DNA from 2 places in the Paenibacillus glufosinatiresistens genome. Region 1 is predicted to be linked to the other one. Evidence: predicted binding sites of a transcription regulator. Region 1 holds the regulator's gene; the other holds the start of a gene.

Region 1 (15,216 bases):
GAAATTCCGGTCAGCCAATTGGAGAAAGCGCTTGACAACAAGATGATGTTCGACGGCTCTTCCATTGAAGGCTATGTGCGGATCGAGGAATCGGATATGTACCTGTATCCGGATCTCAGCACATGGGTCATATTCCCTTGGGTAACCGACAGCAAGGTCGCCCGTCTGATCTGCGACATCTACATGCCGGACGGCACGCCGTTCGCCGGCGACCCGCGCGGTATTCTCAAGCGCTGTCTGAAGGAAGCCGAAGAAATGGGCTTCACATCGATGAACGTCGGACCGGAACCGGAATTCTTCCTGTTCAAGACCGATGAGAAAGGCAACCCGACTACAGAATTGAACGACCAGGGCGGTTACTTCGATCTGGCGCCGATGGACCTTGGCGAGAACTGCCGCCGCGAAATCGTTCTGACCTTGGAGAAAATGGGCTTTGAAATCGAAGCTTCCCACCATGAAGTGGCTCCGGGCCAGCATGAAATCGACTTCAAATATGCCGACGCCATCAAGGCGGCCGACCAGATTCAGACCTTCAAGCTGGTCGTGAAGACGGTAGCACGTCAGCATGGCCTCCATGCCACGTTTATGCCCAAGCCTTTATTTGGCATGAACGGCTCCGGCATGCACTGCCATCAGTCGCTGTTCAACGGCGGCACCAACACCTTCTACGACGAGAGCGACGAGCTCGGCCTGAGCGAGACCGCCCGTTATTATATGGCCGGCATTCTGAAGCATGCGCGCGCTTTTGCCGCCATTACCAATCCGACCGTCAACTCGTACAAGCGTCTTGTGCCGGGTTACGAAGCGCCTTGCTACGTGGCTTGGTCCGCGAGCAACCGCAGTCCGATGATCCGCATTCCGGCTTCCCGCGGTCTTAGCACGCGCGTCGAAGTCCGCAACCCGGACCCGGCTGCGAATCCGTACCTGGCTCTGGCTGTGATGCTGAAGGCCGGTCTGGACGGCATCAAGCGTAAGCTGGAGCTTCCGGCTCCGATCGACCGGAACATCTACGTGATGTCGGAAGAAGAGCGGATCGAGGAAGGCATCCCAAGCCTCCCGGCCGACCTGAAGGATGCGCTCAACGAGCTGATCCGCAGCTCGGTCATCACGGAAGCGCTGGGCGAGCACGCTTTGGCTCATTTCTATGAACTGAAGGAAATCGAATGGGATATCTATCGTACCCAGGTCCACGACTGGGAGCGCAATCAGTACATCACGCTGTACTAAGGAAGCGGGAGAAATCCCCGGGGCCGAATGGCTCCGGGGATTTTTTGCGTGCAGAGGGCTGCACCCTTTACCGGCTCTGGGCATATGGTGGATAGACGTTTACCCAGAGAGGATGGAGATTTCTGTATGCACAATGAGCTTCTGCAGTCCCCGGATTTGACCTTGGCCGCCGACTCCAATGTGACGCTGTATTACAAACGGGACGACCGGAATTATGTGACGGAGCTGTTCGGCAAAGAGTTCCCGGCTATCGTCAACGGCTTCTTCAGTATTCACCTGGACAAAGGTTTTGTGGTTCAGCCGCATTGGCATCCGAGCGTGAATGAGATGGTCTATGTAATCTGCGGAGAAGTCAAGACCACGGTCTTTAATCCGTTCACTCAGCAGCGCATGACCTACTGTCTCAGACCTGGCCAGGTTGCGGTGTTCCCCAAGGGGTGGTTCCACTGGATTGTCGGAGTTGGGGAGCACTCGCATTTCCTGACGATCTTCGATCGGCCGACGGCTGATGTGGTTCTCGGTTCCGATTTCCTCCGCTGTACGCCGCCGGAGATCATGAATATGGCTTACTGCATCGATCCGGCAAAATATGCAGAAGCGGTATCCCCGATTACGGAATCGGTGATTCTGGGCCCGCCGCTGTGCTGCGATCCTTCCGCCGCCCAAGGCGCCTGGCCGGCAGCCTACTATCCCCAGTCCTACCCGCAGACCGGAGCCTGGGGAAACGGTTATGGCCCGGGTCAAGGAGTTCCGCAGCACCACGCAGGGGCGGGATATCCAGGGGCCGGATACCCTGGCATTGGTAACGGAATGATGCCCATGATGCCGGGTGCTGGAGTCTGACTTGCCTATACCGGCAAGCATGAACGTTAACATGCAGAGAGGCAGGCCGCGGATAAGGTTCCGCGGGCCTGCCTCTTGCCGTGAAGAAGGGGACACCCTGATACAAGTACGATACTTTTAAGAAGATGATGGTCCGCCTCTACCGGGATTCGGTGAATCCGAAGGCGGGGTTGAAGGGGGATCATTGACATACGGCCGCAGGTAGGAAGCATTCTGTGAATGGCGAATCTCCTGATTCTTCGAGTAATTATACAAGTCCAGCGCTTCAATGGCTCTCTTCATCAGTTTAATCAGCAGAACGAGCAGATAAAGGCCAATGACAATAAATACAAGCCAGATCAGAAAAAACAGAACGCCCAATGCACCGGAACCTCCCCCATAGCTAATGGTCTGTGTCGTTGTCATTCTTGTCGTACGCTCCCTTCCGGAAATAGCCGAAATGCTGGCTCCTTATAAGGAGAACGGCCGGCTGTAACGGTATATACGTTCCGGGAACCATAAGGAAACAAAGGAATGGAAAAATAAAGAAGCCTTCCTTAAGACAGGAAGGCTCCGGATAGACAAACGGCAGGATTCAGTGAATATCCCGGAACAGACCGATGACTTTACCCAAGATGCTGACCCGGTTCAGACGCAGCGGTTCGTACGCGGGGTTCTCGGGCTGAAGGCGGATATGGTCGCGTTCCTTATAGAAGGTCTTGACCGTTGCTTCATCTTCTTCGGTCATCGCAACGACAATATCGCCGTTGTCGGCAGTCTGCTGCTGACGGACGATGACGTAGTCGCCGTTCATAATGCCCGCTTCAATCATGCTGTCGCCGGCTACAGAGAGCATGAATACTTTGTTCTCTCCAATAAAATGGGTCGGAAGCGGGAAATAGTCTTCAATATTCTCCGTTGCGGTAATCGGCAGACCGGCGGTGACTTTGCCTACGACAGGGACACGGGCAACCGTATGGGCGAACTGATGCGAGTTCTCGGACTCTTCCTGGCCCAGCAGCTCGATGGCGCGGGGCTTCGTAGGGTCGCGGCGGATCAGGCCCTTCTTCTCCAGGCGGTCCAAATGGCCGTGAACGGTGGAACTGGAGGCCAAGCCGACGGCTTCGCCAATTTCTCGGACGGAAGGCGGGTAGCCCTTGCTGCGGACTTCGTTGCGTATGAATTCCAGAATCGCCAGTTGGCGGCTCGAAATCTTGGACATTGGAATCATCCCCATCTAGTAATGTATGGGAAAATTATAGCATAGAACCTCCGTTCGCACAAACATAAGTTCTAAAGAAACGACAGTTTTTGCGGGAACAATTGTTCGAAAAACCTGTTGAACAAAACACATGTTCGTGTTATATTGTTTTTGCAAGTAAGAACAAGTGTTTGGAGGTCGATATCCATGTTGAAATACAGTACATATCGGAGCATTTATGAAGAGAAGCCCGCAGCGCCTTCCGAGCTGCACAGAGGCATCGTTGACTATACATCCGGAACGCTGACCGTGTCCCGCAGGCTGTTCACCCGTGAGAACCTGATCAGCTTGATGATTGTTCTGCTCCTCACGGTTTCGGGATTTACGGTAGTGGGCAGTGTGTTCGCCAATTCGGTCTCGTCGCTTGCCCCCGAGAAGCGCATTGTGGTCTCCTATGGCGATACGCTCTGGGAGATCGCCAGAGAACATAAGCCTGAAGCCATGCGAACGGTAGTCTATGTAGAAGCCATTAAAGATCTCAACGGATTGGAGGACGGCAGCATCCAGGCCGGCGATATTCTGTCGCTGCCCCGGATGGAATAATCCGGGCGCTTCCGCGCATTTATATCCCCCTTGTTCCTTCCAAGAGCTTCTCAGGGCGCCGCCTTGACAAGCTCTTTTTCTCATGGCACAGTTAGAATGTCATGGCTGCGGACAGGTGCCCGCAGTCTTGAACCGTATAGGGGAGGAAAGCGAATTGGACATAGATGAACTGGTGGCCCGCATCAATGAGCTGGCCCGCAAGCAGAAGGATACCGGACTGACGGAAGATGAACTGGCGGAACGAAGCCGGCTGCGCGAGATCTATCTCGGCAACATCCGGCGCAATTTCCGCGCGCAGCTGGAATCGATCGAGATTGTGGACGAAGACAACGGCAAGGACGGTCCGGGCCAGACCCGCTGAGCCCGGCCGTTTTTTTCATAAGAAGCATTGAATTTAATCTAGGGGGAAGCTGCATGGCCCGCTCATGGGAAAGAATGGTACAACGCAATCAGAAACAACTGAATGCCCGCCGCAAAAAAGAAGGAAAAGGAGCTTCCGCTTCCGTTTCGGCTGCGGGGAAGGCCGATATTTATCGGGGACGCAATATTATTTTCCCGACATTGCTGTTTGTCCTGGGGCTTCTGTATGCCTTCGTCGGACTCGTCGGAACGCCGGAGGGCGTGAACTCCGCTTGGAACTGGATCGGCATCGCTCTGTATATGCTGCTGGCCGCGCTCATCTTCTTCCGCCGTCCTTACCTCAAGATCGAGCGCTCGCGGCTCTCGACCTTCAAGTTCAACCGGGAGCGTATTCTGGCCGCCGGAGACATCGGGAAGATTGTGGTGTCGCGCGGGACAGTTACGATTGTGCCGAAGTCCAAACGCGGCAAGTGGGTGTTCGCCCGGCTGACGAACCGGTATGATATCGAAGCGATGTCGAAGGGCGTAGAAGCGTTCGCCGCACAGCACAAAATCACGCTGGTTCGCGAATAGGCGGGACAACAGAAGGGAAAAGGGGAGAAGAGGATGTCAGTAGCTGCCGTATTGTTTGATCTGGATGACACCCTGCTCTGGGACGAGCGCAGTGTGGAAGAGGCCTTCCATTACGCCTGTCTGGGGGCAGGCGGCGAGGTGGACCCGGAGGAGCTGGAAGCAGCCGTACGAAGGGAAGCCCGCAGTCTGTATGAATCGTATGAGACGTTTCCTTTTACGCAGATGATCGGCATCAATCCGTTCGAAGCGTTGTGGGCGAACTTCACAGCCGGCGAACAGCCGGAGTTCCGGAAGCTGGAACAGCTTGCGCCGGCCTACCGGACCGAATCGTGGCGCAGAGGCCTCGCCTCGCTTGGCATCGAAGACGAAGCGCTTGCCGCAGAGCTGGCGGCCCGCTTCGCGGCGGAACGAAGAAGCCGTCCCTACATCTATGAAGAGACGCTGGCCGTCCTGAACGAATTGAAAGGCAAGGTGAAGCTTCTGCTGCTGACCAATGGATGTCCGGCACTGCAGCGGGAGAAGCTTGACGGGGTGCCGGAGCTGGTCTCCTTCTTCGACCATATCGTGGTCTCCGGTTCCTTCGGGAGAGGCAAGCCGGATGTGTCGATCTTCAAGCATGCCATGGAGCTGCTGTCGATCCGGCCTGAAGAAGGCCTGATGGTAGGCGATAAGCTGACGACCGATATCAAAGGCGGTCTGGCCGCGGGATTGACCACAGTCTGGATCAACCGTACCGGCAAGCCGTCCGATCCGGACATTGTCCCCCATTATGAAATTCAGTCGCTGACCCAGCTTCTGCCTATGGTCGATGCTACATAGAAATAAGCTAAGCCGGTCCCCGTTCGGGGGCCGGTTTTTTCGCAAGAGGAAGGAGAAGGCCTTAACGGCGATCGAGACTTTCCGAATTCCCTTTATTCTGCTAAACTTACTCTAATGTTTTTTCGGGGGGATCACACAATTGGCGAAACCGACTTTGGCTGAAGCGCTGAGGCAGCGCATCTTGATTCTTGACGGAGCAATGGGCACTATGATTCAGCAGGTGCCGCTTGCCGGAAGTGATTTTGGCGGAGATGATCTGGAAGGCTGCAATGAAATGCTGGTCCTGACCCGGCCGGATGTCATTCAAGACATTCACGAGCAATATCTGGAGGCCGGCGCCGACCTGATCGAGACGAATACCTTCGGGGCGACTTCGGTCGTTCTGGCGGAATACGATATTCCGGAACGCGCGCGTGAGATTAACCTGGCCGCTGCGGCGCTCGCCAGAGCGGCGGCGGACCGTTACGACACGGCCGATAAGCCCCGGTACGTTATCGGAGCCATGGGGCCGACGACCAAGACGCTCTCGGTAACCGGAGGAGTAACCTTTGACGAACTGGTGGAGAGCTACAGGGAACAGGCGGAGGCTCTGATAGAAGGCGGTGTGGATGCGCTGCTGCTGGAGACGTCGCAGGATACCTTGAACGTCAAGGCGGGGAGCATCGGGATTGCGCGAGCGATGGAACAGGCAGGCTCAACGCTGCCGCTGATGATTTCGGGAACGATCGAACCGATGGGGACGACCCTGGCCGGACAGAATATCGAAGCGTTCTATATTTCGCTGGAGCATCTGAAGCCGGTGTCGGTCGGACTGAACTGTGCGACAGGCCCGGAATTTATGCGCGACCACATCCGTTCGCTGGCCGCGATTTCTTCGGCTGCCGTCAGCTGCTATCCGAATGCCGGCCTGCCCGACGAGAACGGAAATTATCATGAATCGCCGGACTCTCTGGCCCGCAAGCTGGCCGGTTTTGCAGAGAAGGGGTGGCTGAATATTGCCGGCGGCTGCTGCGGCACAACGCCGGATCATATCCGGGCCATCGCCAAAGAGATGGCCGCGTACCCGCCGCGCCCGCTGGACGGAAGTCATCCGCCTGCTCTGTCGGGGATCGACCCGGTGTACGTGGAACAGGAGAACCGGCCGTACATGGTGGGCGAACGGACGAATGTTCTGGGCTCCCGCAAGTTCAAACGGCTGATTGTGGAAGGCAAATATGAGGAAGCTTCGGAGATCGCCAGAGCGCAGGTCAAAGGCGGAGCCCAGGTCGTCGATATCTGTGTGCAGGACCCGGACCGGGATGAAGCGGAGGATATGAAGAAATTTCTCGAACTCGTCGTCAAGAAGGTCAAAGTTCCGCTGATGATCGACACGACGGATGCGGCGGTGATCGACCTGGCCCTTCAGTACAGCCAGGGCAAAGCAATTATTAACTCCATTAATCTTGAGGACGGCGAGGAGAAATTTGAACGTGTCGTTCCGCTGCTCCACAAGTACGGCGGAGCGGTGGTCGTCGGTACAATCGACGAAACCGGACAAGCGATCAAGGCGGAGGACAAGCTGGCGGTTGCCCGCCGCTCGTACGACCTGCTGGTAGGCCGTTACGGCCTTCAGCCGGAGGATCTGATCTTCGATACGCTGGTGTTCCCCGTCGGAACGGGAGACGAGCAGTATATCGGTTCGGCCAAGGAGACCATTGACGGCATCCGCCTCATCAAAGAGGCTCTGCCGGGTGTCCACACCATTCTGGGCATCAGCAATGTCTCGTTCGGTCTGCCGGAGGCGGGCCGGGAAGTGCTGAACTCTGTTTTTCTGTATGAATGTACGAAGGCGGGACTGGATTATGCCATCGTCAATACGGAGAAGGTGGAGCGCTATGCTTCCATACCTGAAGAGGAACGGCGCCTGGCGGAAGAGCTGATCTACCGGACGAACGACGAGACGTTGGCCGCTTTTGTCGCTGCCTTCCGGGAGAAGAAGGTCGTCAAGCAGAAGAAGCTGTCCACACTGACGCTGGAAGAGCGGCTGGCTTCGTATGTCGTGGAAGGAACGAAGGAAGGGCTGATCCCCGATCTGAACGAGGCGCTGTCCAAGTACACGCCGCTCGATATCATCAATGGCCCTCTGATGGAAGGAATGACCGAAGTCGGACGGCTGTTCAACAACAATGAGCTGATTGTCGCCGAGGTGCTGCAGAGCGCCGAGGTGATGAAGGCGTCGGTCGCCCATCTGGAGCCGTTCATGGAGAAGAACGAGACATCGATCAAGGGACGGGTTCTGCTCGCAACGGTGAAGGGGGACGTCCATGATATCGGCAAAAACCTGGTCGAAATCATCCTTTCGAACAATGGTTACCAGATCATCAATCTGGGTATAAAAGTACCACCGGAAAGCATCATTGAAGCATACCGGCGGGAAAAGGCCGATATCATCGGCCTCTCCGGCCTGCTGGTCAAATCGGCCCAGCAGATGGTTACGACCGCCCAGGACCTGCGGAATGCGGGCATAGGCGCTCCGATTATGGTCGGCGGCGCAGCCCTGACCCGGAAGTTCACGCGGACGCGGATTGCCCCCGAGTACGAGGGCATGGTGCTGTACGCCAAGGACGCCATGGACGGTCTTGCGCTGGCCAACCGGCTGATGAATCCGCAGGAGCGGGAGCGGATGGCCGAGGATATGAAAGCGGAGGCGGAAGCCGCCGCAGCCGCGCCGGCCAAGCCGGAGCTTCCGCCGCTTACGCGGGCGGTGCGCTCCTCCATATCGAAGGAGGCGCCGGTCTACTTGCCGCCGGACTTGGACCGTCATGTACTGAGAAATTATCCTCTGGGACATATTATCCCTTATATCAATATGCAGATGCTTCTTGGACACCACCTTGGCCTCAAGGGGTCGGCGGAGGCGCTGCTCGCAGCGGGAGACCCGCGTGCGACCGAACTGAAGGCGACGGTGGATGAATTGCTCCGGGAAGCGATGGACGACGGAACGATCTCGCCACAGGCCATGTACCGGTTCTTCCCAGCCCAGTCCGACGGGGACCGTATCCTTGTCTACAACCCGGAAAATCCAAGCGAAATTCTTCATGCCTTTACGTTCCCCCGTCAGAGGGTGGAACCGTATCTGTGCCTGGCGGATTTCCTGAAGCCGGTGGACAGCGGCGTCATGGATTACGTCGGATTCCTGGTGGTGACCGCGGGCCACGGCGTGCGGGAACGTTCCGAGGCGCTAAAGGAGAACGGCGATTACCTGCGTTCGCACGCCGTTCAGGCGCTGGCGCTTGAAGTGGCCGAAGGATTGGCCGAACGTGTGCACCATATGATGAGAGATACCTGGGGCTTCCCGGACCCTGCCGATATGACCATGAAGCAGCGCCACGGCGCGCGCTATCAGGGCATCCGGGTATCCTTCGGCTATCCGGCTTGTCCGGATCTGGAGGATCAGGAGCCGCTGTTCAAGCTGATGAAGCCGGAGGACATCGGGGTTCATCTGACCGACGGGTTCATGATGGAGCCCGAGGCTTCGGTATCGGCGATGGTGTTCGCTCACCCGGAAGCCCAATATTTCAACGTGGACAAGGCTTGATGAACGGGAGTCCCGGCCGCCGCTTCAGCAGCGGCCGAAGCAGCGGGCGGCCTTAAGAACCCGCAGATTATGCATTGGATGACAGGAACCTCCCGGTCGCGGGAGGTTCTGTCGTTCTGCAAGCAAATAACGCTTAAGAGAAAGGAGGTGGAGGAACGATGGAAGTGTATTTTCTGGGGACGAATGCAGGGGTTCCAAGCATTCAGCGCAACGTGACGTCCATTGCCCTACGGCTGTTCGAGGAGCGGCGCACTTTCTGGATGTTCGACTGCGGCGAAGGCACGCAGCATCAGGTGCTGAAGTCGCCGCTTCGCCTGGGGAAGCTGGAGAGAATCTTTGTTACCCATCTGCACGGGGATCATATCTTCGGACTTCCGGGGCTGCTGTCGAGCAGGGCTTATCAGGGAGGGACAGCGCCGCTTACGGTGTACGGTCCTCCGGGATTGAAGGCGTTCCTTGAGGTGTCGCTGAACATCAGCCAATCCCGTGTTCCCTATAAGCTCGATATCGTAGAGCATACCGGCGGATTGATCTTTGAAGATGAGGGATTTAAAGTGGAAGCTTCGCTCTTGGACCACCGGATTGACAGCTATGGCTACCGGATTACCGAGAAGGACCGGCCCGGCAGCTTGAATACCGAGCGGCTCCGCGAATGGGGACTGAAGCCCGGCCCGGCATACGGACGGCTGAAGAAGGGGCTGGATGTGACGACCGAGGACGGAACGGTGATCGCCAGCAAGGATGTGGTCAGCGAGCCCAAGCCGGGACGAGTGGTAACGATACTGGGAGACACGCGCCCGTGCCCGGCCATTGTGCCGCTGTCGCGCGGAGCGGATCTTCTGGTCCATGAAGCCACGTTCGCCAGCGATCTGGCCGACCTGGCGCATGACTACCATCACAGCACGACGATTCAGGCGGCGGAAGCGGCGAGGGAGGCAGGCGCCGGCGAACTGGTGCTGACTCATTTCAGTTCGCGGTACAGCGTGCTTGACGATCTGCTGCCGCTGCTGGACGAGGCGCGGACGGTATTCCCGGACACGCTGTTGGCCGAGGAGTTCCGGCTCTTCCCGGTGGTGCGGCGGGCGGATAAGCCGGCGGGGAAATGACCGGGTAGGGATAAATTATTTTCCGGGAAACCGCAGGAATTGACAGGTCTGTCGCTTGCTGAACCGTCTTGTCGGAAGCGCGCGAAGGAAGAATGATGAGAAGAATGAGCCGGATTCTCATTTAACGGGTTGTAATATTAATAACATGAAATGCATGAACAACAGCAGGAAAGGGGCCATTCCTTATGAAGAACAAGGAACAGGACCAATTGGCGCCTGTCCGCGGGTTATTAATTGATCTGGACGGAACGCTCTATCAAGGCGGAACGATGATCGCCGGTGCGGATGCTCTGATACGGAAGCTTCGGAGGGCCGGCATTCCTTTCTTATTCGTGACCAACAATTCTTCCCGGACCCCGGAGGATGTAGCCGCCCATCTCCGCGAAATGGGGATTGAAGCGCAGGCGGAGGAAGTCTGCACTTCATCGCAGGCGGCTGCGCGGTATATCGCAGAGGAATCCCCGGGTGCCAGAGTGGCGATACTGGGAGAAGAAGGGCTGCGGTCCGCCTGCAAGGAAGCAGGGCTTGAAGTAACCGAGGATCAGCCCCAGTATGTCGTTCAGGGGATTGACCGTTCCTTTACATACGAATCGTTGGCCAGAGCCTCCCGGTGGATCCAAGCCGGTGCAGGCTTCATACTGACCAACCCGGATCTGATGCTTCCCACCGACGGCGGAATCATGCCCGGAGCGGGTACGCTTGGAGCGGCGATCGAAGCGGCCAGCGGCGTGAAGCCGGTGGTCATCGGCAAGCCGAATCGGCCGCTTGTCGCCTATGCCGCCGAAAGACTCGGCATCCGGCCGGAAGAAGGGGTTATGGTCGGCGACAACCTGCGGACGGATATAGCCGCAGGCGTTCATGCGGGCTGTACCTCGATTCTGGTGCTGACGGGCATAACGAACAGCAGCAATCTGGAACGGTATCAGGAAGAAGCGGGCGTAAAGCCCGATTATATTTGCAGCGACCTGGAAGAACTGGCTGTACTGCTGAACCTGTGAATCTGCACGAGCCATTTTCCGGAGGACAACAATCGAAGTAAGCAATCAGAGACAAAGGGGAAGATACGACCATGCCCGAACTGCCGGAAATGGAGAACTACCGAAGACTGCTTTCGCAGCATATTCTGAACAAGCCGATTACGGAAGTCATCGTCAACCGGGAAAAGAGTCTGAACGTCGAGGCGGATGTGCTGCGGCAGACGCTGCCGGGAACGCGGATGATCTTCGTCGAACGGCGCGGCAAGCACCTGCTGTTCCATCTGAGCGACGGACGGCGGCTCCTGCTGCATTTAATGCTTGGCGGCCTCCTGTTCTATGGAACCGAAGATCAGCGTCCGCTGCGGAGTACGCAGATCGAAATTGTCTTCGGCGAGAACCGGCTGTACATGATGGGACTTCGGCTCGGTTATCTGCACCTGCTGTCCGTCAAGGAGACGGAAGCGGCGCTGTCCAAGCTTGGGCCCGAGCTGTTGGACCGGCGCATGAGCGCCGAACGCTTCAAGGAGAGAGTCCGGGGCAGAAGAGGAGCGCTGAAGACTATGCTCGTCAACCAAGCGGTGTTTGCCGGTATCGGGAACTGCTATTCGGACGAGATCGCCTATCAGGCAGGGCTTCGCCCGGATGCTCCGGTCCAGGGGCTGGGGGATGATGCGCTCGGGCGCCTGTATGAGGCGGCGGGTACCGTCCTGCGGAATGCGACCGATATCGGAGGCTATATGGAGATGCCTTTTATGGAAGGCGATACGGTCACAGGCAGTTACAATGACCGCTGTCTGGTCTATGACAGAGGCGGCGAAGCCTGCTACCGGTGCGGCGGGACGATTCTGAAGGAGGAACTGTCGGGGCGCAAGGTGTTCTACTGTCCGGACTGTCAGCATGACCGCTGAGAAAGCCCTCACCCGGGAGGGTGTGGGGGCGCATGTCAGCACCCGCGGCGGCTATGCCGCCGCAGCCAGAAGAGCCTGGGAGAGCGGTGCGGGCGCTTATCAGTATTTTCCCAAGAATCCGAGGAGTCTGCGCCCCAAAGCTTTCGATTCTGCCGATGCGGCCCGTTGCGCCGTCTATGGTCTGGACAAAGGAATTCAATCCATCGCCCATACGCCGTACCCGACCAATCCGGCTGCCGGTCCGGCCGATCCGGTGCCGCGCCCGGTTATGACGGCCTCCATCCGCAACGATCTTGAAATCGCGGAGGCTTGCGGTTCGGCGGGCATCGTCGTGCATTTCGGGCATTTCAAGGGGAACGATCCGTTACAAGGCTATCAAAATATTATACAATGTATCAATGAGAGCCTGGACGGCTGGCGCGGGCGCTGCCGGCTGCTGCTGGAGAACCAGGCGGGTCAGGGAGGAACCGAAGGGGCGATGCTGGAAGAGCTCGTCAAGGTCCGCGAATTATGCCGGTATCCCGAGAAGGTGGGCTTCTGCTTCGATACCTGCCATGCGTATGCATCCGGGTTGTGGAATCCCGAGCGTACCGGGGAGCTGCTGGAGAAAGGCGACCGGCTCGGGTATTGGTCCGGACTGGCGGCTGTTCATTTGAACGACTCTGTGTACGGCTTCGGCTCGCGCAGGGATCGCCATGCCCGGATCGGAGAAGGCCAAATCGGAGCGGAAGCGCTGCGCGGCTTCCTGACGTCGCCGCCGGTCGTTGGAGCGATCACGGTGCTGGAGACAGAGCCCGGACCGGACGGCACGCATCGGCAGGAGATCGGTCTCGTTCGTTCCTGGCGGACAGGAGACAGCCCGCATGATTAATATCTTCATGGATGATTACCGCCGGCCGCCGGCCGGGTTCGCGCTGGCCCGGACGACGGAGGAATGCCTGCTTATGCTGAGAGAATGCGAGGTCGGAATTCTGTCGCTGGATTATGATATGGGTCCTTCGGACCGTACGGGCGGCGATGTGGCGCGCAGTCTGGTGCTGGAAGGGCTGTATCCGAAGCGGATCTATCTCCATACCTCCAGTCTGGCGGGGCGCAAGGAGATGTTCGAAACGCTCTACCCCAATATTCCGGAAGGGACCCTTCTGCACAACGGTCCGCTGCCGGAGCCGAAGGAATGAGCCGGTTATGGTCCGTATGATCCGTATGATCTGGGAAGAGGGTGACTATGTTGACGATCAGGGAGCTGGACGAGCAGGAGCTGCTTCAGAAGCTTGAGAATCCGGGAACACTGCTGGCGATTCTGGCCGTTTCTCCCTTCTGCGGGACTTGCCAAGTGGCGCTTCGCATGCTGGACATAGCGGGCCATCTGCTTCCGGAAGAAGTGGAACTGATCCGGGCGGATGTCAACCGGATGCCGGCCTTCGTGCAGAGCCTGAGGATATCCAGCGTTCCCGCACTGCTTGCCGTCCGGCAAGACCGGTCCGTTGCAGAGCCCGTCCTCTATGCCGTACAGTCGGTAGAGCATATCCTGGATTACATAAGGAGGGGAACCGCAACATGATAAGACTGGAGCATCTGACGCTTCGCCGGGAGGACAGTCTGATCCTGGACGATGTGTCGCTTGAGATCCAGCCGGGCGAGAACTGGGTAATTCTGGGGCGAAACGGCTCGGGCAAGACGACACTTCTGGAAATGATGACAGGCTACCTGTTCCCGAGCAGCGGCTCGGTTACTGTTCTGGGCCATACTTACGGGGAGGTGGACCTGCGCGAGGTGCGCAAGGAGATCGGTTATATTGGTCCCTCGCTGATGGAGAAGCTGACGCTGCGGGACCCCGTGTGGGAAGTGGTGGCGACCGGGGCTTTTGCCTATCTCCGATTCTATCAGCGCATCCCGCAGGAAGTGAAAGAGAAGGCGCTTGCTCTGCTGGAGGATATGAAGCTGGGACCGCTGGCGCACCATGCCTTCGGAAGCCTCTCCCAGGGCGAACGGAAAAAGGCGATGCTGGCCCGCTGCCTCATGGCCGATCCGAAGCTGCTGATAATGGATGAGCCCTGCGCCGGTCTGGATCTGTATGAACGGGAAAAAATGCTGGCGGAGGTGGATAAGCTCCGCCGCCGCGACACGGGCGTGGTCTATGTCACGCACCATGTTGAAGAGATTATGCCGCTCTTCACCCATGTCGCCCTGATTCATGGCGGCCGGCTGGCCGGAGCGGGCCCGAAGGAAGAAGTGCTGAACGAAGACATGCTGAACCGTGTCTACGATCTGCCGATTGCCCTGGAATGGGCCTACGGACGGCCCTGGATAAAAATGAAACCTGGAGGAATTCCCAGTTGAACGAGTTGGAGAGCAATGTGAAACAACAAGAGCAGGAACAAGGCGGAAATGCTGGGGCAGCGGCTGCGTCGCGTTTCATCTGTACCGCGAACCACGGCTTTGCCCCTTATGCGCAGGAAGAGCTGCGCCGTCTGTTCGGAGCGGTCAAGAGTACGCCGCTGCTTCCCGCCGAGATCTTCCTGGCAACGCTGCCGCAGGAAGCAGGCGAGGTAGTAAGGACGCTTCAGGAGCAGCCGCCGATCTTCCTGCGCCATCTGATGCCGGTGCAGTTCCAGGATGAGCCTGCCCATGAGGCGCTGGAGCGTCTTGCCGTCTACCTGAACCGGCGGAGCGAGCTTGAAGGCCAGCGGGTGGCGCTGCAGGCGCGCCGTAGCGACGATGCGTTCTGGAAGGAGAGCCCCGGCGAGCTGCGGGAATGGCTTCAGGAGCGGCTCGCCGATCTGGGATGCGAGTTCACGGTGGATGAGCCGGAATGGACGATCTCGGTTTATGCCGGAGCCGCCGGGCTGTATGCCGGGGTATCGAGACCGGCGGATAATCTGTCGGACTGGAACGGCGGCGCCATTCGGTTCAAGCGCGAGGAAGGCCAGATTTCCCGGGCGAAATTCAAGCTGATGGAGGCCGAGAAGGAATTCGGCATCCCGTTCGGGCACTTTCGCAAGGCGTTGGATATCGGCGCGGCGCCCGGCGGCTGGACTTCTTT
Region 2 (15,216 bases), on a different contig from region 1:
GCGCCGGGCGGCGTGAATCCGCTGCCGTCGCCCTCTGTGACGCCGTCTTCCCCGAGCAGGTCGTAAGAAGGTTCGTTCTGGAGCGTCAGGAGCGATTTCAGCTCCGTCACGGACGTCTTCGCCGGAAGAGCGGACGCTTCCTTGTACGGATATACCCAGCCCAGCCGCGAGGCTGCTTCTGCGCTTCCGCTGCCGTAAGCCGGAATCGGCCGGCCCTGGCTCAGCGCTTCCAGAACGGCCTCCCGCTCGGCGGCGTCCTCGCCGCGGGCGGGCGGCGCGAAGCCGACCGCAAGTTCCGCGGCGGGCAGAACGCCGACGCTCCAGCCGGCGCCGTCGTCCGTCAGGGCGACGGCTTCGCCTCCGGCGATTTTACGAAGAATCGCTGCGCCCGGATGGGTAATGAGCGCCGGTCCGAGCCAGTCCATGTAGCTGCGCGCCCGGGCCAGCACATGGTCGGCGACGGACCCGCCTCCGGCGGCCGCCAGCCAGTTCCCCGCCGAAGAGGCGAGATCGCGGAGCGTGCCGACCAGAATCATTTTGTCGCGGGGACGCGTCAGGCCGACGTACAGCACCCGCATCTCTTCCGCCAGCAGTTCCATTCTGGAACGGCGGGAGATTGCCAGGTAAGGCAGCGTCGGATAGGCGACGCGGGTCTCCCGCTCCATGAATCTCGGACCGAAGCCGAGCTCCTTGTGCATGAGGAAGGAGGCGTGGAGGTCCTGACGGTTGAACATTTTGGACATGCCGGCCAGAAAAACAACGGGAAACTCCAGCCCCTTGCTCTTGTGGATGGTCATAATGCGCACGCCTTCGCCTTCCTCCGCGCTGCCGCCCGCAGCGCCCAGGTCGCGGCCGTTGTCACGCAGGCGCTCGATGAACACGAGGAACCGGAACAGTCCGCGCGAAGCCGTGTCCCGCTCGAACTGCACCGCCCGGTCATACAGCGTCTTGAGGTTGCTCTGGCGCTGGACGCCGCCGGGCAGTCCGCCGACCCATTCCAGATAACCGCTCTCGCCGTAGACCCGCCAGATCAGCCCGCTCAGCGAGCCCTGGCGCGCCTCGTCCCTCCAGGAAGCGAGCCGGTCCAGGAACCACAGGAGCTTGCGCCGCAGTTCGTCCGGCACCGGAGCCGGCGGCTCCTCCTCTGCCGGGGAGGAGAACGCCGGGTTCTCCTCTTGGAGAGACGGCTTAGCGGCCGTCCCGCTTCCCACCTCGCTGCTTGCGGCGGTCTCCGCCGCGCTCTCGGACAGCGGAGCCGCATAAGGACCGGAGACACGCTGCGCATCGCCGGCAGGCACCGCGGCCAGACCCGCCCCCGGACTCCATGCGCCGTCAGTCCCGGCCGCGGCCAGCATCGCTTCGTAGAAGCTGCCTCTGGCCTGAAGCCGGACCAGCGCCAGCTCCTCCTCGGTCAAGCCGACGATCGGCGAGCGCAGCGTACCGGCCAGCGGAATATCCTGCTGCGGATTGTCGATCGTCTTGAGCAGCGAGAGCATCACTTCGACCTCGGTCGCCTGAAAATACCCGGCGCTGCTGTCTCCGTAGGCCGGTATGCCGGCCTGCCGCAGCTCTTCCATCATCAGCGGCGCCCAGACGCTTGCCGAGCGCAGCAGAATAACGATGTCTCCGTAGACGGCCGGGCGCATTCCCTTCATCGCCTTGTCGTAAATCTGCATCGGAGCGGCGCCCGAAGCGCCGACGATTCCGGCAATCCGGCGGGCGATGGCGCGCGCTTCCAGCTGCGCCGTCTCGCTCTCGGCCAGTTCGCTCTCGGCGTTCTCCGCTCCTTCTTCCTCGGCGGCGGGGACGCTTCGCGCGGATGAGCCGCGGTCGATCAGCAGCAGCTCCGGCGCGAACGCCGTCTCCGCCGTGCGCGCATCCGCTCCCGGGAAGCTTGCGCCGTACACGAGCTCGGCCCGATCGTCGTAATCAATCTCGGCCACCTTCTCGCGCATGATCCGCCGGAAAATGCCGTTGGCCGCGTTCACGACCTCCGGCCGGCTGCGGAAGTTGCGGGACAGGTCAATGACGATTCCGCCCGCGCCGCCTTCCGCATCCGCTTCTGTACGAACTCCGCTGGAGTAGCTCCGGTATTTATCGAGGAACAGGCCCGGCTCCGCCAGCCGGAACCGGTAGATGCTCTGCTTCATGTCTCCGACCATGAACCGGTTGCCCGGCGTCTCGCGGGCAATCAGCCGCACAATCTCCTCCTGGACGCTGTTCGTATCCTGATACTCGTCCAGCAGCACTTCATCGAACCGTTGCCGGTATTCCAGCGCCGCATCCGAAGGCTGCGGGTCTCCGGGGCGGGAATCGGGGTGGCGCAGTATCTTCAGGCAGTAATGCTCCAGATCGCTGAAGTCGACCAATCCGCGCGCAGCCTTGGCCGCCCGGAAGCGGGATTCGAATTCGATGACCGTCTCGGCCAGCTCCCGCATGATCGGAGCCGCTTCGCGCATTTCCCGCAGGAAATCGCCCGGCGGACGGCCGAACAGCGATCCCTGAAGATCGGCCAGCGCCTTCTTGGCTTCATCGCGGAGCGTCTTGACCTTCTCTTGCAGAACGGGATCGGCCGCATCCTTCCGGCACGGCTTCAGCTTCCCGAACGCCGCGGACCGGAAGCGGCCGTGCAGCTCTTCCCAGCGGCCGGAGCGCACGGCATCCAGCAGGCCGCAGACAATGTCCAGGTCAGCCTCCAGATTCTCGGCATAAGGAGCGGGGCCCTCGGGCTCGCGGCAGAGTTCAAGGCCGCGGCGGAGCCTGCTCTCGGCGCCTTCCAGCGTCAGCGCCGCTTCATCCAGCAGGCTGCGCACCCAGAGCGTCTCGCCAAGCTTCTCTTCGCTCTCCGCCTCGAAGGCGGCGGCGGTCTCGCGCAGCCATTCGTCCGGCCACGGGTGGCTGCGGGCGAAATCGCGCAGACGCTGGACCAGCGCCAGCACGGCGTCGTCGCTGCGCTCTCCGCTGAACCAGTCCGCCATGCGCACGAAGAGTCCGTCTTCGCCGCTCTCGCCGTATTTGTCCTCGAACAGCTCCTCCAGCAGCTCCTGGCGCATCAGCTCGGCTTCATGCTCGCTGAGAATCCGGAAACCGGGATCGAGGGGGATCATCTGATAATACCGGCGGATGACCTCAAGGCAGAAAGAATGGAGCGTCGTAATCGACGCTCTTCCCAGCAGCGCCAGCTGCCGCCGCAGATGCTCGTTCTCCGGCGCTGCATCCAGCTCGCGCTCCAGCGCTTCGCGGATGCGCTGGCGCATCTCCGAGGCGGCTGCCTTGGTGAAGGTGGCGACGAGCAGCCGATCGACGCTGAAGCCGGCCTCGGGATCGCTGATTCTGCGGATAATCCGCTCGACCAGCACCGCCGTCTTGCCCGACCCGGCCGCGGCTGCGACCAGAATATCGTCTCCGCTCTCGCTGATGGCGCGCCACTGGTCGTCGCTCCAGTAGCTGCCCTCCGGCTTGGGCGGAAGTCCTGTCCGTTCTTCTCCGGTCACTTGTCGTCCTCTCCTCTCAGCATCTCCCACATTTCGGTCTTGTCCGGCTTGCCCAGCCGGTTGTATCCGTTGCCTTCCACCGCTTCGTCGAACTGGCAGACCGGACGGTAGGCGCAGAACGTGCAGGCGGTCTCCTGCCCGATCTTGTACGGAGTGATGGCTACATCGCCGTCCGTAATGCGCGTGCCGATCTCGGTCATCGTACCCCGGACCTTCTTCAGCAGCCGGTCCCACTGATCGGGGGAAGCGACCGACGAGCTGCTGTAGAAGCTGCCGTCGCTCTTGACGGCGGCCGGAATGACGCTGGAGTGGCCCTTGTCGAAGCTGTTGTCCATCAGCGAGACGATCTCGCGGTCGGCCACCAGCAGGCCCTTCATCTTGAAGCGCTTCAGCAGCTCGCGCCCCGCCTCCTCCCGGCTCATGCCGTTCGCCGACGTCAGCAGCGGATCATGAACGTGGAAGTACAGCGTTCCCGCCGGATAGGCCGGTTCCCCGAGCCATTCCTCGGCATGGGTCAGGAGCACGTCCAGATAGGTCAGCATCTGCAGGGCCAGCCCGTAGTACACTTCATGCAGCCTGAGGTCTTTCTGGCTGGACTTGTAATCAATGACCCGCAGCAGAATTCCCTGCTCCCCTTCGGCGGTATCGACGCGGTCGATCCGGCCCGCCACCTCCAGCACACAGCCGTTCGGCAGCGGAACGCGCAGCGGCGGCAGCGGCTTGCCCGGGCCGAAATCCAGCTCCAGAAAAGCCGGCTCAAAACTGCCCCGGCGGGCGTGTTCGCCGAGAATGACCGAAGCCCGGCCGACGATCGACTTCAGCTTCCGCGTAATGTAGCCGTAGCGTTTGGTGCTGAGCAGGATTTGGCCCTGCAGCATCGGAGAGAGCCGGTCTACGGTGTCTCCCGCCCTGCGCAGGCACTCATCCGGCGACAGGCTGGCCCATCCCAGACCCCGGTCGCGCAGCTCTTTCGCCATTTCGCTCAGCGCCGCATGGAACAGCTGTCCGATGTCCGGCGCCTTCAGCTTGTACATCTGCCGTTCTTTCAGCCTCAGGCCGTGGGAGGCAAAATGCGAGAACGGGCAGGCGGCGAACTGCTCCATCCGCGACACGCTGCCCCGCAGGGTGCGCCCGCCGTACAGGCGCAGGCTGGTGCCGCTCCGCAGCCGCACACCGCGGTTGCGGTAGAAGAGCGATCCCGCCAGCACCTGCAGGCGGGGCTGCCACGCTTCCTCCGCCGCGAACCAGTTGTAGGCGTCCCACCAGACTTCCGGCAGTTCTCTTCCCTGCTTCCATTCCCGAAGCTGAAGAATCAGCATCCGAAGCGTCTGGCCCGGCTCGGCGATGAATCCGGCCTGCTCCTCCGGCGGCGCAGAAGACGGCACGCCGGGCAGAAGATGCTCTCCGAGTTCCGGATACATCCGCCGAAGATGGCGGATGATCTCCGACGGCAGCATGGTCTTGCCTTCGTTGTCGAGGGTGGTATAGCTGATCCACAGCCGCTCGGAAGCAACCGTCAGAGCGCTGTAGACCAGGAAGCGCTCGTCCAGAACTTGGCGCGAAGTGACCGGCCCCAGCTCCACGCCGGTCCCTTCCAGAAGATTCCGTTCGTTGTCCGACAGCAGTCCGTCTTCCTCGAACAGCGCGGGTACCACGCCCTCATTGAAGCCGAGCAGAAAGGCGTATTTGATCCCTTCCAGCCGCGTCCGGTCCATGGAACCGACCAGCACCTGGTCGAGGGAAGGCGGCACCAGCCCCATGCGAAGCTCGGCCAAGCCGGTCTCCAGAATGCCGGCGAACAGTTCAACATCCATCTTCTCCGGGCCCATCATCTCGTCGATCTGATCCAGCAGGTCCATGACCGCTCCCCAGATCTGCCGGTGCTCGCGTGCCGCCTCCGGCTGTCCGAGCTCCAGCGCGCGGGCGCTCATCGCATCCAGCTTGCGCGCTACTTCGGCATCTTCGAGAAGCTGGTAGACGGCCCGGCACAGTTCCGAAGCCGTCGCCTTCCGGGAGACGGCTCTGTCCAACGGCTCCAGCGGTCCCGTCACAGCGCTCCGGCAGCGCTCCATCAGGTCTCCGAGAGCGGCATCCTTCACCGGGGCGCTCTCCAGCGACAGGCTCGGAAGCTCCCGCCATTCCTTCTTGTCCGTCCAGCGGTAGCCGTGGATGCCGCAGGCGAGCACATAGTTCTCCAGCGCGTCCAGATCGGCGCGGCCCAGGCTTCCGTCCGGCGGCAGCAGCAGATCGGTCTTGATGCAGCGGAACACATCCTCGTACTTCCAGTTGCGGCGGACGACATCCATCGCGCCCCGGATGAATTCCACCAGCGGATGATGCAGCTCGCTCTCCTTGCGGTCCATGAAGAACGGGACGCCGTAATCCCGGAACAGGGCGGGAGCCAGATCGCCGTAATCTTCGAGATTGCGGACAAGCACGACCATCTCGGAGAAGGCGGCGCCTTCCTCCCTCGCCAGCCGGATCATCTCGCGCAGCGCGCCTTCCAGCTCGGCCCGCCGTCCGGCCGCAGCATGAATCGTCAGCGATTCGCCTGCCGGCTGTTCTCCCCGGTACACCCGGCGGCGGTCGAAGCCCCGCTCCAGGTGCAGGAGCGCCGGCGAAGCGGCGAACCGGGGAGCCTCATCCAGAAGACGGTCCCGGATGTCGGCCCCAAGCTCCTCGGCCATTCCCCGGAGCTTGACGTAGGCGGCGGCGGTGGGGTGAAACAGATCCAGCTCATGCGGCTTGGCTCCGCCGCGGTACGGCTGATCCAGCGTGAGGGCCACCGTAACATTCCGGGCATGCCGCATCAGCTGGCGGATCACCGTATACTCCATAACCGTGAAGCCGCGGAAGCTGTCCAGATAAATATCCGCTCCGCGAATCAGCCCCGAAGCGGGAATCTGGGCGGCCAGCTCTTCCAGCCGATCCTCGTCGTCGGTATACAGATTCTCCATTTCCTTCTCCAGATCGGCGAGCACGATGCCGAGATCGGCCAGCTTGCCGGCCAGTATCGGACTGTCTCCGGCGCTCTCCAGCAGACGGGGCAGCAGCTCGTCCAGATCGGCCGACCGGAGGCAGCACTGCTTCAGCTCGGCATGCAGCGCGCTCAGCCGCTCGACGAAGCCCGGCCGGTCCGCCGACGCCCCGAACAGCTTCAGCTCATTCTTGCGGCGGCCGAGGATTTTGTAGATCAGCATCTTCTTCCCTTCGGAAGTAATCGGCACCGCTCCGCTGCCTCCCAGCTCCTGCTTGACCCGGTAGGCCAGTCTCGGGAAGCTCAGCGTATGCGCGCGCAGACTTCCCCCCGCTCCGCAGGCCGCAAGGAGGCCCTGCTCCGCACCGAACGAGGCCTGCTCGGGCACGAGCTGGAGGATCGGCGCGCCCAGCGGGTCCTCCTTCAGCGCGGCGCAGATGGCCTCCCGTATCGCTGTCGTCTTGCCGCTCCCGGCCCGTCCGACAAGAAATGTAACCGCCATATTCTCCGGCTCCTTCCGCTCTCTCGCATTCTATGAAATCGTCCCTGTATTATACCATACGGCCGATAACCGGAACAAACGTTTGCGGGTTCCTATAAATAGAAAATCTTCTCGGGCCTCCGCGCAAAAAAAAGCCCCGGCCAGAGCCGGGGCTGAGATACTGCCGGTCGCAACTCAACCGGCCGGGTTCGGCCCGGTCCGTCAATGCTGCGTCTTGCTGGTAACTTCAAAGATGGCGAACTTCAGGTAGTGTCCTTCGTCCACGCCGAGAATCTGCGGATGATCCTTGCCGGCGGCCCGCCATTCAATCAGGCGGAGCGTCTTGCCCGCATCCTCGGCCGCTTCGGCGATGGTCGCCAGGAACAGCTCCGGGCGCATATGGTACGAGCAGCTCGCCGTCACCAGGTAGCCGCCTTCGTTGACCAGCTTCATGCCGTGCAGGTTGATGTCCTTGTAGCCGCGGCAGGCGCCCTGGACCGCGCTCTTCGTCTTGGCAAACGCCGGCGGGTCGAGAATGACCACGTCCCAGGTCCGTCCGCCTCCGGCCGTCATCGGCTTGGAGGTATCGGCTGTAGAAGAAGCGCGCTCGGTGCGTTCTTCGAGCCCTTTTACCTGATTGCGGAGGTACTGGAAGGCATCGTCCACCACAAACTCCACGCGGTCCGAGAATCCGTTCAGCTCGACGTTGACTTTGGCGCTCTCGATGGCATGGGCGGATACGTCCAGGCAGGTCACCTTCTTCGCGCCGTGCTTGCAGGCGTTCAGCGTGAAGCTGCCGGTATGGCTGAAGCATTCCAGCACCGTCGCTCCGTCCCAGTACGGGAACGTGACTTCCTTGCCGCTCTTGTTGACGGGAACGCGCCGGACCTCGCCGTCTTCGCCTTCCACTTCCGCCAGCTCGATTCCGCTCCGGGCTCCCCAGCCCTTCATCAGCGGCGCAATCGCCGAGCGGTTCTCGCGCTGGTCGAAGAAGTAGCCGGTCTTCTGGCCCTCCACGATGTCGATTATGAGCTTGAGCCCGTTCTCGGTTACGGTCACATGGCGCGGACACTCGCCGTACAGCAGGCCGGTCTTCTGTTCCAGACCTTCCAGTTCCCGCACGGAGACGTCGCTGCGCTCATAGATGCCCTGCGGCCCGACCGTCCGAACCAACGCCTCCACAATCTCTCCCCGCACCTTGTCCATGCCGAGCGTCAGGATCTGAACGACAAGAACGCTTCCGAAGCGGTCTACGATCAATCCCGGCAAAAAGTCGGCTTCGCCGTACACGAGCCGGTACGCGTCCTCTCCCGGCAGAAACCGCTCCCGGTGCGCCAACGCCCGGCGGAACCGGCTCTCGAAGAACGCGGTGTCCATGGCCTCAAGCGGCGTATGGGACACGATCCGCACCCGGATCTGGGAAGCGGGGTTGTAATAGCCGGTCGCCAGATAGCGTCCCTGATGGTTGCGGACCTCGACCAGACTGCCGGCCTCCGCCTCTCCTTCCAGGGAAGCGACCTCGCTCGCATAGACCCACGGATGCCCCTCTTCGAGCCGTTTCTTCCGGCTGCGCTGCAATAGAATGGATGCCAATCCTGCCAACTCCTCTTCTCGTCATGCCTTATCGGCTGTCTTCATATATTGGTACAACCCCGCAGGCCTGTCAAGCGGGACCCCTTCCCCTATTATGTCTGCAAAGGAGTCTGGCCTTCCATGCTATCCGCTCTGCTCTTTACGGTGCTGTACGGGCTTGTCATCTTTCTGGCCGGCATGAAGCTGATGGAGACGGCGCTCTCCCGGCTGAGCGGCCCGCTGCTTGAAGCTGCGCTGCGCCGCGCCACGGCCACGCCGCTGACCGGCATGGCCGTCAGCGCCCTGCTGACGGCGCTGCTCCAGAGCAGCACGGCCGTCACGGTGCTGGCAATCGGCATGGTCAATGCCGGTCTGCTGACCTACGGCCGGACGCTCGGCATCGTGCTCGGGAGCAACATCGGCACCTGCCTCACGACGGAGCTGATCGGCTTGCAGATCAGCCGGTACGCCGGACCGCTGCTCGCCTGCTCGGCCGCGCTGTGGGCCGCCGGGGTGACGGCTGCGGAGATCTCGCCGTTCCGTCCGGGCCGGGCGGCGGCGATGGCCCGGCGGAGCGGCGAGCCGCTGCAGTTCATCGCCCTGGCGGCGGGCGGGTTCGCGCTCGTGCTGTGGGGAATCGCCGTGATGCAGTCCATCGCCCCCGAACTGAAGTCCAGCGGTCTGCTGGACCTGCTGCTGGAGAGAGCGGCGGGCGGCGTGCTCTGGGGCTTCGCCGCCGGAGCCTGCCTGACGGCGCTCCTGCACAGCAGCGCGGCCGTCATCGGCATGGCGATGGGCGTCGCCGCTGGCGGAGGCCTGCCGCCCGCGCTCGGGATCGCGCTTGTGCTCGGCGCCAACGTCGGCACCTGCCTGACGGCGGTGATCGCCGCCATCGGCGGCACCCGCTCGGGCGCTTTCGTCGCCTGGGCGCATGTGGCGCTGAACGCCGGCGGGGCGCTGCTCTTTCTGCCGCTGACCGGCGCCCTCGAGCGGGCGTCCGCCCTCCTGGGCGGGGGCCCCGCCGCCCAGCTCGCCCACGCCCAGACGATCTTCAATGTCGCCTGCTCGCTGCTGGCGCTGCCGCTGTGTTACCTGCCGGTCTGGTCGCGCGGAGAGCGGAATCCCGACGGGCCGCTGCCGCATTGAGCTTAAGCTTCCGGAAGCTGTGCGGCTTCCGGGGGTGGCTTCCGGGGACGCCCCCAACACCAATACGGGCAGCGGCGATTACTCGCCGCTGCCCGCGCCTGCAAGCCTCTCCCCGCTCCGGCCCGATCTACTTAACCGTAACGCTGACCGTCACCGTCTTGCCGCCGAACTTGCCCTTCAGAACGGCGGTGCCCTTCGATACCGCCGTCACGACGCCTTTGTCCGATACCGCCGCCACAGACGGCTTCGAGCTGCTCCAGCCCGTCAGCGGGGTAACCGAAACGGTCTTGCCCGTATCGTATTCGGCGGTCACCGCCAGTGAATACGAGGCCCCGACCGGAAGCTTCAGCTTCGTGTCGCTTGCGGACAGCTTCTTGAGCTTCGGCACGACCGAGATCTTGACGGTGGCCGGAAGCCCCTGATAGGAGCCGGTGAGCGTCGCGGAGCCTTCCGCTGCCGCCTTAACGCTCATTCCCTTGACCGTCGCCACGGAAGTGTTGGAAGAGGTCCAGTTCATGCCCGAGGACAGGTTGACCGTCTTGCCGTTCGTATAGTAGCCGGTTACTTTAAGAGTCTTCGATGTTTTGAGATTCAGTTCGAGACTGCCGGATTCCAGTTCCAGCTTGACGATCTTCGGTTCGGCTGTCACCGGAATGCTGATCGTCTTGTCCCCGTACACGCCTTTGAGCACGGCATTGCCTTTCGTCAGCCCTTTGATGACCTTGCCGGTGTCCACGGTCTTGATGACGGCGCTGACGCCGTTCAGACTCCAGACGATCTCGCTTGTAACATCCCGTTCATTCCCGTCATCCAGTACGGCCGTTATGCCGGGAAGCGGAACCGTCTCTCCGATGACGACGCTGAGCGGACTGTCCGGTCCGATCAGTACCAGCGTCTTGTTCTTGACGGTCACGGTCAGCTCCAGCGCCTTGGAACGCACCGGAGAAGCCGAGGAACCGAATCGTTCGCTCTCCAGCCGCCCGGTCAGAACGGTCTTGCCGGGTTCGCCCGCCACGATCTTGCCGCCTGCAATCTCCGCTACGTCCTCATCTGCGGACGTCCAGACCATCTCGCCGCTCATGTCGATTTTGTCGCCGTCCAGCTTGATGCCGGATACCTTCGGCAGCGCAGCTGAGCCTGACGTATAGAGCGCCAGTTCGTTCTTCTCCGCTTCCAGTCCGCTCAGCGTCGGATAGACCGTCACCCGGAAAGTCCGGGTCAGTCCCTTGTACTCGGCCTTAATGTTCGATACGCCGGCGGCTCTGGCCGTCAGCTTCACTCCGTCGCTGTCTTTGGCCAGCGTGACGGCGAGCTGATTGTCGGAGGTCCAGACCGCGTCGCCCGATACGTTCAGCGTCGAGTTGGCCGAGTCCCGGACTTCGCTCTTGACCTTCATCGACTCTCCGATGAACAGGGAGGAGTTGCCCGCAGGCTTCAGCAGCAGCGCCTCGTAAGGAGCGCGCACATAGACGTCCACGGAACCGGCCACGCCCAGATACCGGGCGGTTACCGTCGCCTTGCCCGGAGCAACGGCGGTGATCAAGCCGTTCTCTACGGTGACGACGGCAGCGTTGGAGCTTGACCAGACCGGCTCGACTTCTTCGCCTGAGCTGCCTGCCTCGGCTTCAAGCTGAACCGGGTCGTCGCCGACCAGCAGCTCCAGCTCTTCGGTCGGTTCGCCATCCCGGACCAAGGCAAGCGAGGCATACGGCAGCTTGACCGTTGCTTTGAACGCAGCGGACAGCCCCTTGTATTTGGCCGTTACCGTTGCCGTTCCTTCGCCGGCCAGCGTCAGCTGCCCGTCCGCAACCGCCAGGACCGAGGAATTGGAACTGCTCCAATCGGCATCCTTCGTTACATCGACGGTCCCATTCTCCGTAGCGCCGCCTGCTGCCGTGGCCTGAAGCTTCAGAGATTCCGCGCTGTCGCCGAGCTTGTAGGCGGCCGCTCCGTTCTCGATCTTCAAGTTCTTGTACGGATAGGAGGCAGATACTTCAACCGTAGCTACCGAACTGCCGTAGGTCGCTTTGACCAAAGCGCTGCCTGCTCCGACTGCCGTGACCACGCCGCCCGATACTGCAACCGCGGCGGAATTGGAAGAGGTCCAGACCGCCCCTGCGGTCACGTCCTTCTTGACTGTGCTTCCTTCCACGGCTGCCAGCACTTTCAGCTGCTTCGGCGACTGTCCGACCGTCAAATCCAGCTTGGCGCCGCTGTCCAGTTCAATCGAGGTTACATCCCCCGCTGCCGCATAAGCCCCCGCCGGGAATGCCGCAGCGGCGAACAGTACAAGTACCAGAAGCCATAAATTCCATCTTCGATTCACTCTCATTGTTCTCTCCTTCAAGGTTTGAATGGGCACACTCCGCAATCTGTCTCTATTCCCTTATCGGCAGCATGGCCGGAAGTCTTTAACCCGGCGCGTCCGAGCCGAGGCGGCGGCTCCTTCTTCCATCAGACGAAGGTCCTGTACGGGCCATGCAAAAAGACGGTTCTCCTTCATGGAAGAACCGTCTTGCAAGCTTGGTATTCGAATCGCGTTCTATACGCGTTCTATCCATAGCGAAAGATACGACGGGGTCTCGTTCGTCCGTTCCGGCAAGTCTAGCGCACCAGCTCCGCTGCCGCTTTCGCAGCCTCCGGCGCAGAGGATTCAACGCGTTCGCCGCGGCACTCGTTCACCCCGGCTTCGGTAATCCGCACCTGGCACATCCGTCCCTGCAGCTCGTCGCCTCCTTCAAAGAACACTTGAAGGTAATTGTCCGAGAAGCCGTGCTGCACGGACCGCGCAGGCGCATCCTTGGCGGAGCGCTCGGGAATGACATCGAGCGTCCGGCCGACAAAGCGCCGGGCATACGCCAGCTGCATCTCTTCGGACAGGTCGATCAGCTGCTGAACGCGGGCATTCTTGATCTCTTCATCGACCTGGTCTTCCATCCGCGCCGCCGGTGTGCCCGTCCGTTTGGAATACGGGAACACGTGCATTTCGGAATAGTTCACGGCCTTCATGAAGTCGTAACCGGCCCGGAACATCTCGTCGGTCTCCCCCGGGAAGCCGACAATGACGTCGGTGGTAATGCCGACATCCGGCATCGCCTGGCGAATCCGTTCCATTTTGCCGAAGTATTCCTCGGTAGTGTACTTGCGGCGCATCCGCTTCAGCACTTCGTTGTGTCCGGCCTGAAGCGGGATATGCAGATGGCGGCACATCTTGGACGAGCGGTTCAGCACATCGAGCAGCTTGTCGTCAATCTGGCTTGCTTCAATCGAGCTAATGCGAACGCGCTCCAGTCCGTCTACCTTATCCAGCTCCCACAGCAGGTCCGCCAGCCGGTAGTTGTCGAGATCGTCGCCGTAGCCTCCCGTATGGATACCGGTCAGAACGAATTCCTTGTACCCGGCTTCCACCAGCTTGTGCGCCTGCGCCACAATCGATTTCGGGTCCCGGCTGCGCGACAGCCCGCGCGACCACGGAATGATGCAGAAGGTGCAGAAGTTGTTGCAGCCGTCCTGAATCTTCAGGAAGGCTCGGGTCCGGTCGGCAAAGCCCGGCACATCCATCTCCTCGAACTCCCGCGTCTTCATGATGTTGCGGACGGCGTTCACCGGCTCGCGGGAGCGGCGGATGGCGTCGATATGCGTCAGAATCTGCGCGCGGTCCTGGTTGCCGATAACCAGATCGACCCCCGGAATGTCCAGAATCTCTCCCGGGGAAGTCTGGGCGTAGCAGCCCGTTACCGCGACGATAGCGTCCGGATTGCGGCGCACGGCCCGGCGGATCATCTGCCGGCTCTTCTTGTCGCCGGTGTTGGTCACCGTACAGGTATTGATCAGATACACATCGGCTGTCCCTTCAAAGTCGACCTGTTCGTATCCGGCATTGCTGAACAACTGCCAAATGGCCTCCGTATCGTAGAAGTTCACCTTGCAGCCTAATGTGTAAAACGCGACGGATGGCATTCTCAAGCTTCCCCCATTTCTCCGGATTCATATAACATACAGGCGGCGGCGACCATGCCCGCCGTCTCGCAGCGCAGAATGCGCCGGCCAAGGCCGACGCAGACGGCGCCCGCCGCTTCGGCCTCCCGGCATTCTTCTTCGCTGAAGCCGCCCTCCGGCCCGACAATCAGCAGCGCCGAAGCTTCGGCGGAAGGCTCAAGGCTCCGCAGCCAGGGAGCCACAGCCGAACGAAGCTGGTGTCCCTGTTCTTTCTCATAGCACAGGTAGACGGCGCCGTAACGGTCAAACGTCCGAAGCAGCTCCTTCCAGCTTAAGGGAGCATTCACTTCGGGAACGCGGTTCCGGTGCGACTGCTCGGCCGCTTCCTTGGCAATTTTGCGCCAGCGGTCCAGCCGTTTGCCCTCCTTGCGCTCATCGTACTGCACAATGGTTCTCTCTGACAGAAACGGCACGAACGCGGCGGCGCCGATCTCGGTGCCCTTCTGGATGACGGTCTCCATCTTGTCGCCTTTCGGCAGACTCTGGGCCACCGTAATCCGCAGCCTCGCCTCCTGCGTCTGCGGGAGTTCTTCCAGCAGAGTTACGCGGACAAAGTCCGGGCCGATCTCCTCAACGGCAGCCAGCGCCTCCCGGGACCGGCCGTCGCTGACAATGAGCTTGTCGCCCGCCTTGCCGCGCATGACTCTGGCGATATGCCGGGCATCGTCGCCCGTCAGGGTGGCCTCCGTCTCTCCGAATTGTCCGGGGGATACAAAATATCGCTGCATGTCTATCAACATCCTGTTCCTGCATGAATTTGACGCCCTGATTGTGGAATCAGGGACAAGATTAAGCTATAGGCCGAACAGCCGGCCAAAGAAGGTGAACAGCTCTTCCCGGATATCGAACGCCCAGATCTGAAGCGGCAGAATGACCGCTCGGGAGAGCGCCGGAATGAATACAATCAGCAGAAAAATGAAAATCGACCACTGCTCGAACTGCTGCAGCTTGCCTCGAACCTGCCCGGTCGCCAGATCCTCAACGACCCGGTAGCCGTCCAGCGGCGGCAGCGGAATCAGGTTGAAGAAGAACAGGAACAGATTCATATAGACGAAGATGGAGAAGAACGTATCGAACGCCCGCAGCAGCTGCACATTGGAATTGGCGTCCACTGCACCCGCTGCAATCAGCGCCATATAGACGGCAGCTCCCGCAATCGCGAGCAGCAGATTGCTTACCGGACCGGCTACCGATACGATGATGCCCATCAGCCGGGGACGGTCGAAGTTGGCCCGGTTGACCGGGATCGGCCGGGCCCAGCCGAATCCCGCGATGACAATCAGGAGTACGCCGAAGAAATCAATGTGCGATGCCGGATTCAGCGTCAGCCGGCCGAGCAGCCGGGCCGTCGGATCGCCGAATTTATTGGCGAAGTACGCATGCGCGAACTCATGCACCGTGAACGCAATCATAATGGTAACCAGAAAAAACGGAAGCTGTTCCAGCGGCATTGCTATAATTCGTTGCAGAAAATCCATATTTACCTCTTTCCGGCCGTAATCGCCACCCAGTCTTCTTCCTTCGCGACTTCCAGAATGTCGAAGCCC

Evidence for each region. Region 1 encodes LexA, which represses DNA repair genes until DNA is damaged. Its sites were predicted from a motif close to CGAACATATGTTCG; they were not measured.
Region 2: a site for LexA is predicted at 7,045-7,058, ahead of addB (helicase-exonuclease AddAB subunit AddB). Genes of this name have one in related genera too.

Annotation. Positions count from the first base shown of each region.
Region 1 is NZ_JAVFHT010000003.1:206,955-222,170, forward strand. Features, by position in the region: gene glnA (type I glutamate--ammonia ligase) at 1-1,227, shown strand, start outside; gene RBI05_RS05930 (cupin domain-containing protein) at 1,354-2,070, shown strand; gene RBI05_RS05935 (hypothetical protein) at 2,188-2,430, opposite strand; gene lexA (transcriptional repressor LexA) at 2,645-3,271, opposite strand; gene RBI05_RS05945 (LysM peptidoglycan-binding domain-containing protein) at 3,458-3,853, shown strand; gene RBI05_RS05950 (DUF896 domain-containing protein) at 4,008-4,214, shown strand; gene RBI05_RS05955 (hypothetical protein) at 4,268-4,786, shown strand; gene RBI05_RS05960 (HAD family hydrolase) at 4,820-5,605, shown strand; gene metH (methionine synthase) at 5,745-9,182, shown strand; gene rnz (ribonuclease Z) at 9,341-10,288, shown strand; gene RBI05_RS05975 (TIGR01457 family HAD-type hydrolase) at 10,474-11,286, shown strand; gene RBI05_RS05980 (Fpg/Nei family DNA glycosylase) at 11,358-12,173, shown strand; gene RBI05_RS05985 (deoxyribonuclease IV) at 12,163-13,044, shown strand; gene RBI05_RS05990 (cyclic-phosphate processing receiver domain-containing protein) at 13,037-13,351, shown strand; gene RBI05_RS05995 (thioredoxin family protein) at 13,399-13,734, shown strand; gene RBI05_RS06000 (ABC transporter ATP-binding protein) at 13,731-14,513, shown strand; gene RBI05_RS06005 (SAM-dependent methyltransferase) at 14,510-15,216, shown strand, end outside.
Region 2 is NZ_JAVFHT010000002.1:381,954-397,169, forward strand. Features, by position in the region: gene addA (helicase-exonuclease AddAB subunit AddA) at 1-3,494, opposite strand, end outside; gene addB (helicase-exonuclease AddAB subunit AddB) at 3,491-6,973, opposite strand; gene RBI05_RS04865 (class I SAM-dependent rRNA methyltransferase) at 7,175-8,545, opposite strand; gene RBI05_RS04870 (Na/Pi cotransporter family protein) at 8,666-9,670, shown strand; gene RBI05_RS04875 (Ig-like domain-containing protein) at 9,798-12,002, opposite strand; gene mtaB (tRNA (N(6)-L-threonylcarbamoyladenosine(37)-C(2))-methylthiotransferase MtaB) at 12,275-13,630, opposite strand; gene RBI05_RS04885 (16S rRNA (uracil(1498)-N(3))-methyltransferase) at 13,633-14,397, opposite strand; gene RBI05_RS04890 (site-2 protease family protein) at 14,464-15,147, opposite strand; gene prmA (50S ribosomal protein L11 methyltransferase) at 15,150-15,216, opposite strand, start outside.